Thiocapsa bogorovii: one gene and its partner. The protein of the gene in region 1 interacts with the protein of each later gene in a pairwise test. Links are inferred from orthologs where the notes say so. Each region holds a gene or a part of one and is shown on either strand. Other genes may lie near its edges. The genes, in order: hfq and rho.

Region 1 (3,019 bases):
GATCATCAGTGTCGATTCGGCGATGGTGTATCGCGGCATGGACATCGGCACGGCCAAGCCAACACCCGAGGTACTGGCCGGAGCGCCGCATCGTTTGATCGACATCCTGGACCCCGCCGAGGCCTACTCGACTGCCCGCTTCCGTGAAGATGCACTCGCGGCGATGGCGCAGATCAGCGCGCAGGGCCGGATTCCGCTCCTGGTCGGCGGCACCATGCTCTATTTCAAGGCGCTGCAACAGGGCCTGGCCCGACTGCCGAGCGCGGATCCGGCGCTCCGCCAAGCCCTGTCCGACGAGGCCGGCGTCATCGGCTGGTCCGCGATGCACGCGCGACTGGAGCGCCTGGACCCGCAGGCGGCGGCTCGGATCCACCCGAACGATCCTCAGCGTATTCAACGCGCGTTGGAGATTCATGCCCTGACCGGCCGGTCGATGAGTGCGCTGATCGAGTCGGCTGCCGAAAGCGCCGAACTGCCGTATCGCCTCCTCAAATTGGTGCGCGCCCCGGCGGATCGCGAAGCGCTTCGCGAGCGCATTGCCCGGCGCTTCCGCACGATGCTGGAGCAGGGCTTGGTCGATGAGGTGGCACGTCTGCGCGCGCGCGGCGATCTCACCTCGGATCTGCCGTCGATGCGGTCGGTCGGATATCGTCAGGTCTGGAGCTATCTCGACGGCACGCTCGATGCCGACGAGATGTGTCTGAAAGGCATCGTCGCCTCCAGACAACTCGCCAAACGCCAGTTGACCTGGCTGCGTGCCGAGTCGGCGACCCATTGGGTCGCCGACGATCCGGATCCGCTCGACGCGGCGCTGCGTCTGATTCGGATGGCTCGATCGACGGCGCTTCATGCGCGCTGAGGCGCATTCCGGGCGAGTCTTCTCGGCGCGAAAGTCTTGAAGGCATTGAACGCCCGGCGCATTCCGGTGTCTCCTTCCCGTCGGCCTGATTGCGCAGCTGTCTGGCGTTGGAGTCCGATGCGTGGCACTCTATTTGCTGGCCTTTGTTTACAGAAAGGTCCACATGTTGCGGCGATCACGTCGATCCGCTTTCTTGCGTCGACAAGGATCGGGGCGATGCACGGCGGCATGGTGAAAGCGCAGCGTTTCGACGACACTAAACGAGGCTTTTCGGCGGGTATGCCTGTCCCGGCTGCTGTCCTGCCTGCTCCACCCCGGCTTGATTGGCAGCGATCATAGCCAAACCTTTTTGCCGGGCAAACCTAGGCGACTAAAACAACAAGGAGTCACTCCATGTCTAAAGGCCAAAGCCTCCAAGACCCTTTTCTGAACGCCCTGAGGAAGGAACGCGTCCCCGTGTCCATCTTTTTGGTCAACGGAATCAAGCTTCAGGGCCAGATCGAATCCTTCGATCAGTTCGTCGTGTTGTTGAAAAACAACGTCAGCCAGATGATTTACAAGCATGCGATATCGACCGTCGTACCTGCCAGAAACGTCAAGCTCCCGCCGGCGGAAGGGGCAGTGCCGGAGCCGGGCAATACATGATCGGGGTCCAGCCATAGTCGGCTCGCGCGCGGAGCTTCGTCGCCGCGAGGGAGGTTGCTGTGTTTGAGCGCCCGAGCGCCGGCGAGCGCGCTGTTTTGGTGCACTTGGATATCGGCTCGACCGCCGAGCCCGACGAGCGCGAGGAGTTTCGTCGCCTGGCGGTCGCCGCGGGTGCGGAAGTCGTCGGCACCCTGCGGGGCTCGCGCTCTTCGCCCGACCCGAAACTCTTTATCGGAACCGGCAAGTGCGAAGAGCTGATCGCACTGGTCGCGGGCACGGAAGCGGAACTGGTGATCTTCAATCATCCGCTCTCGCCCGGCCAGGAGCGCAATCTCGAGCGCCTTGTCAAATGTCGCGTCGTGGATCGCTCCGGCCTGATTCTCGACATCTTCGCGCAGCGTGCGCGCTCCTTCGAGGGCAAGCTGCAGGTCGAGCTTGCGCAGCTCAAGCACATGTCGACCCGGCTGGTGCGAGGATGGACCCACTTGGAGCGCCAGAAGGGCGGTATCGGTCTGCGCGGCCCCGGCGAGACCCAGCTCGAGACCGACCGCCGGCTGCTGTCCAAACGGATGACCGTGCTCGATCGGCGCCTGGACCGCATCCAGGTGCAGCGCGCCCAGGGGCGCAAGGCACGCGACAAGGCCGAGCTGCCCGTGCTCTCCCTCGTGGGTTACACCAACGCGGGCAAGTCCACACTCTTCAACCGCTTGACCGAGGCCGGTGTCTTTCAGGCCGATCAGCTCTTTGCGACCTTGGATCCCACCTTGCGTCGTTTGACCCTCCCCGATGGCGGGCGTGTGCTCGTGGCCGACACGGTCGGCTTCGTCGGCCGGCTTCCGCATGAATTGGTCGCGGCGTTTCGCTCCACGCTCGAGGAGACGCGCAACGCCGCACTCTTGCTCCATGTCGTGGAGGCATCGGCGCCGCATCGGTCCCGTCTCGCGGCCGACGTGGAGCAGGTGCTCGCCGAGATCGGAAGCGACGCAATCCCGCGCCTGGAGGTCTACAACAAGGTCGATCTGCTCCCCGACGAGTCGCCGCGCATCGAGCGGGACTCTGCTGGCTTGCCGAGCAGGGTCTGGCTGTCCGCGCAGACGGGCGCCGGGGTCGATCTGCTGTTGCAGGCGATCTCAGAATGGTTGGGGCGCGAACGGATTCGATGCTCGCTGGAGCTTGAGCCCGACGAAGGGCGGTTGCGGGCTTGGTTGTTTGAGCATGCGCAGATCATCTCGGACGTGCCGAAGCCGGCGGGGGGGTGGTCGATGGATCTTATCATCGGACGGCCGGACCGGGAGCGCTTGGCGGCCAGGAGCTCGCGGTTCGCGAAAGAACAGGCGAGCAGCTGACGATCGACTCGAAGCGCGACCTTCCTGCAGTATCGTCAGCAGCCGGGCACGCGCGTTCGCCATGCGATGTTTGCCATCGGCGGACCGGTTCACCTAGAATTCGGGGGCTAATCAACTGGGCCTCGATGGCATCATCGCTTGATATCGTCGCGCTTCGTCGGCACTCTGG
Region 2 (3,256 bases), 2.3 Mb from region 1 along the record:
ATGAGCACGATCAGAAAGGCCGCAGTCTTCCCGGTGCCGGTTTGGGCTTGACCGGCAACGTCCCGGCCCGACAACGCGAGCGGCAGGGTTTGTTCCTGGATCGGCGTACAGCGGGTGAAGCCCGCGTCGTCGAGTCCATCAAGGATCCGTTGATCGAGCGCGAAGCTGTCGAAGCGGGTCTGAGTGAGGTGTTTGTCGGTCATGACGTGGGGAGTCCCTGGAGCTACGGGCCTCGCGAATTGGGCAAGGCTTGCAAAATCTCTTCGCTTTGGATCAAATAGCATCTTACTCAAGGGCACATTCCAACGCCAATTCGCCCGCCCGCTCCACGACCCGTTCGCGCCGCGCCCCAGCGACCCCGCTCCGCCGTCATCCGCCGAACGTAAACAGAAACAACCGCCCGTGCCGCAAACACCCTATGGGAGATCACTTCAGTGAGCGATAGCATCGTCCATGTGACCGATGATTCATTCGAAGACGAGGTTTTGAAATCCCTCGAACCCGTGCTCGTGGACTACTGGGCCGACTGGTGTGGGCCCTGCAAGATGATCGCGCCCGTGCTCGACGAGATCGCAGGGGAATACGCCGGCCGCATCAAGGTCGCGAAGCTCAACATCGACGAGAACCCCAACACACCGCCGCGCTACGGGATTCGCGGTATCCCGACCCTGATGCTGTTCCGTCAGGGCGAGGTCGAAGCCACCAAGGTCGGGGCGGTGTCCAAGTCCCAACTGACGGCCTTCATCGACAGTAACCTTTAAGGAAGACCGGTAACGGCATCCGGTTCAATCTGCCGGCCGCCCCCGCGGACCGGAACCGACACCGGCACCCATGGCCACCGATCGACACTCCCGAGGGGCCGCCGCCAAGGCGCCCCGTCCCCGTAAAGCGACCACCCCCAACCGCGTTCCCCCGCAACACGGGCCCTGCCCCGGGGCGTTGCCGAACACCCCCTCACCTCCGCCGACGACAAAAAATGTGATGAACCTAACCGAATTGAAGAAAGCGCCCGTACCCGAACTGGTCGCACTCGCCCAGTCCATGGAGATCGAAGGCGTCGGGCGGTCGCGCAAACAGGACCTGATCTTCGCCATCCTCAAGGCGCAGGCGAAACGGGGCGAGGACATCTACGGCGACGGGGTGCTCGAGATCCTGACCGACGGCTTCGGGTTCCTGCGATCCGCAGACGCCTCCTATCTCGCCGGGCCAGACGACATCTATGTGTCCCCCAGCCAAATCCGGCGTTTCGCTCTGCGTACCGGCGACACGATATCGGGGAAGATACGTCCGCCCAAGGACGGCGAGCGCTATTTCGCGCTGTTCAAGGTCAACGACATCAACTTCGACCGGCCGGAGAACGCCAAGTCGAAGATCCTCTTCGAGAATTTCACGCCGCTGTTTGCCAACAAGCGGCTTACCCTCGAGATCGGCAACGGGAGCACCGAGGACATCACGGCGCGCACCATCGACCTGGTGGCCCCCATCGGCAAGGGCCAGCGCGGACTCATCGTCTCCCCGCCCAAGGCCGGCAAGACCATGATGTTGCAGAACATCGCCCAATCGATCGGCCACAATCACCCGGATTGTTACCTGATCGTGCTGCTCATCGACGAACGCCCGGAAGAGGTCACCGAGATGGCCCGCTCGGTCCGCGGCGAGGTCATCTCATCGACCTTCGACGAGCCCGCCACGCGTCACGTCCAAGTCGCCGAGATGGTCATCGAAAAGGCCAAGCGTCTCGTCGAGCACAAGCGCGATGTCGTCATCCTGCTCGACTCCATCACCCGTCTTGCCCGTGCCTACAACACGGTCGTCCCCTCTTCCGGTAAGGTCCTGACCGGCGGTGTCGACGCCAACGCACTGCAGCGACCCAAACGCTTCTTCGGTGCCGCGCGCAACGTCGAGGAAGGCGGCAGCCTGACGATCTTGGCCACCGCGCTCGTGGACACCGGCTCGCGCATGGACGACGTCATCTACGAGGAGTTCAAGGGCACCGGCAACATGGAGATCCACATGGATCGCCGTATCGCCGAGCGCCGCATCTTCCCCGCCATCAACATCAATCGCTCCGGCACGCGCCGCGAAGAGCTGCTGATGAACCCCGCCGAACTGCAGAAGATGTGGATCCTGCGTAAGATCCTGCACCCGATGGACGAACTCGCCGCGATGGAATTCCTGCACGACAAGCTCAAGGCAACCAAAACCAACGACGAATTCTTCTCCTCCATGAAGGGTTAAACCGCGTCTTGGTGCAACATGCATCGCTCCGAGTCAGTCCGCCGGCCTTGCGCGCGCCAACGAGCAACGCAGTTGACGCGGTTTAAGTCATTTTTTTCTTTGTTTCTGAACCGCGTCCGACCCGGATCTTCCGGTTTCCAACCGACGGCAATTCCAGACTCGGCCTCAAGGTTCACTCAGGACGCGGTTTAGCATGTACGCGCCGAAACCGATGCGACCGCTCTGGCCGCCGCCGGTCAAGCGGAACAAGCCCCCTAAGGTCGGACGCACCGAAGATGCGCGTCGGCAGCCGAAAATCCCGCTCACGCATCATGAGATCCTGGCCCTTGCGGAGCCCTTCACGCGGCGCGGGCGGCATGTCGATCTTGCGGGGAGCGATCGACTGGCGCGCCGTATCCTCTTTAAGCCGACGGGGTATCCGGACACGCCCGATGTCCCGGGCGGACTGACCGAGACGCTCGTCCTCGAGAGTCACGGTCGACGGCATTACGGTTTGATCCGGACGCTGATCGACGCGGCGGGGCGAGTCGCGACGTTACGCAGCGATGGGCCGGATCCGGAGGCGCTGATCGAGCAGGTGGATGCGGTGGATCCGAGGCGTCACTTCCCCTCACTCGGCGGCGTGCGCGTGGCCTGCAGCTATCGCATCGAGACCGAACCGGGCGCCGACGGAAGCGCCGATGGCACCAGTCGTCTTGTCTTCCTCAGTGCCTCGACAGACCTCGACGGGATCGGGCTCGAGCTCGACGCCAGGGTCGGGCATGGGATGCCTGCCGAGATCCGGCTCCTTCCGGCCCCGCAGCGGACGATACGCCCACCGGAGGATCTGCTGGCGGTCTTGGGCTGGGCGTGGCGGTCTTTACGTCCCTTCGACACGGGTTGGCGCGCCCATCTGCGCATCCCCGCTGCCGAGCCGGCTCGCACGCCGGATGTCGAGGCCAAGCTCGCTCGGACCCTGGAGCATCTCGTCGCGACACTCGGCTCACCGCCCGCCGACTTTCACCGGACCTGGTTGCGG

Evidence for each region.
Region 2: the proteins of hfq (region 1) and rho interact in binary tests that used the Escherichia coli proteins (3 or more experiments, as listed by UniProt). The link is inferred for Thiocapsa bogorovii from one-to-one orthologs.

What each region holds. Positions count from the first base shown.
Region 1 is NZ_CP089309.1:5,303,067-5,306,085, forward strand. What follows is about bases 179-2,878. They hold hfq (RNA chaperone Hfq), read left to right. Parts: upstream 179-1,252; coding sequence 1,253-1,504; downstream 1,505-2,878. Other genes in these bases: miaA (tRNA (adenosine(37)-N6)-dimethylallyltransferase MiaA), read left to right, coding at 179-859; hflX (ribosome rescue GTPase HflX), read left to right, coding at 1,564-2,850. Outside these bases: more of miaA, read left to right, coding at 1-178. UniProt on the Escherichia coli protein: RNA chaperone that binds small regulatory RNA (sRNAs) and mRNAs to facilitate mRNA translational regulation in response to envelope stress, environmental stress and changes in metabolite concentrations.
Region 2 is NZ_CP089309.1:3,029,483-3,032,738, reverse strand. Bases 173-3,109 are described here. They hold rho (transcription termination factor Rho), read left to right. Parts: upstream 173-981; coding sequence 982-2,238; downstream 2,239-3,109. Other genes in these bases: LT988_RS13710 (hypothetical protein), read left to right, coding at 2,432-3,109; trxA (thioredoxin TrxA), read left to right, coding at 435-761; LT988_RS13725 (DEAD/DEAH box helicase), read right to left, coding at 173-203. Outside these bases: more of LT988_RS13725, read right to left, coding at 1-172; more of LT988_RS13710, read left to right, coding at 3,110-3,256. UniProt on the Escherichia coli protein: Facilitates transcription termination by a mechanism that involves Rho binding to the nascent RNA, activation of Rho's RNA-dependent ATPase activity, and release of the mRNA from the DNA template.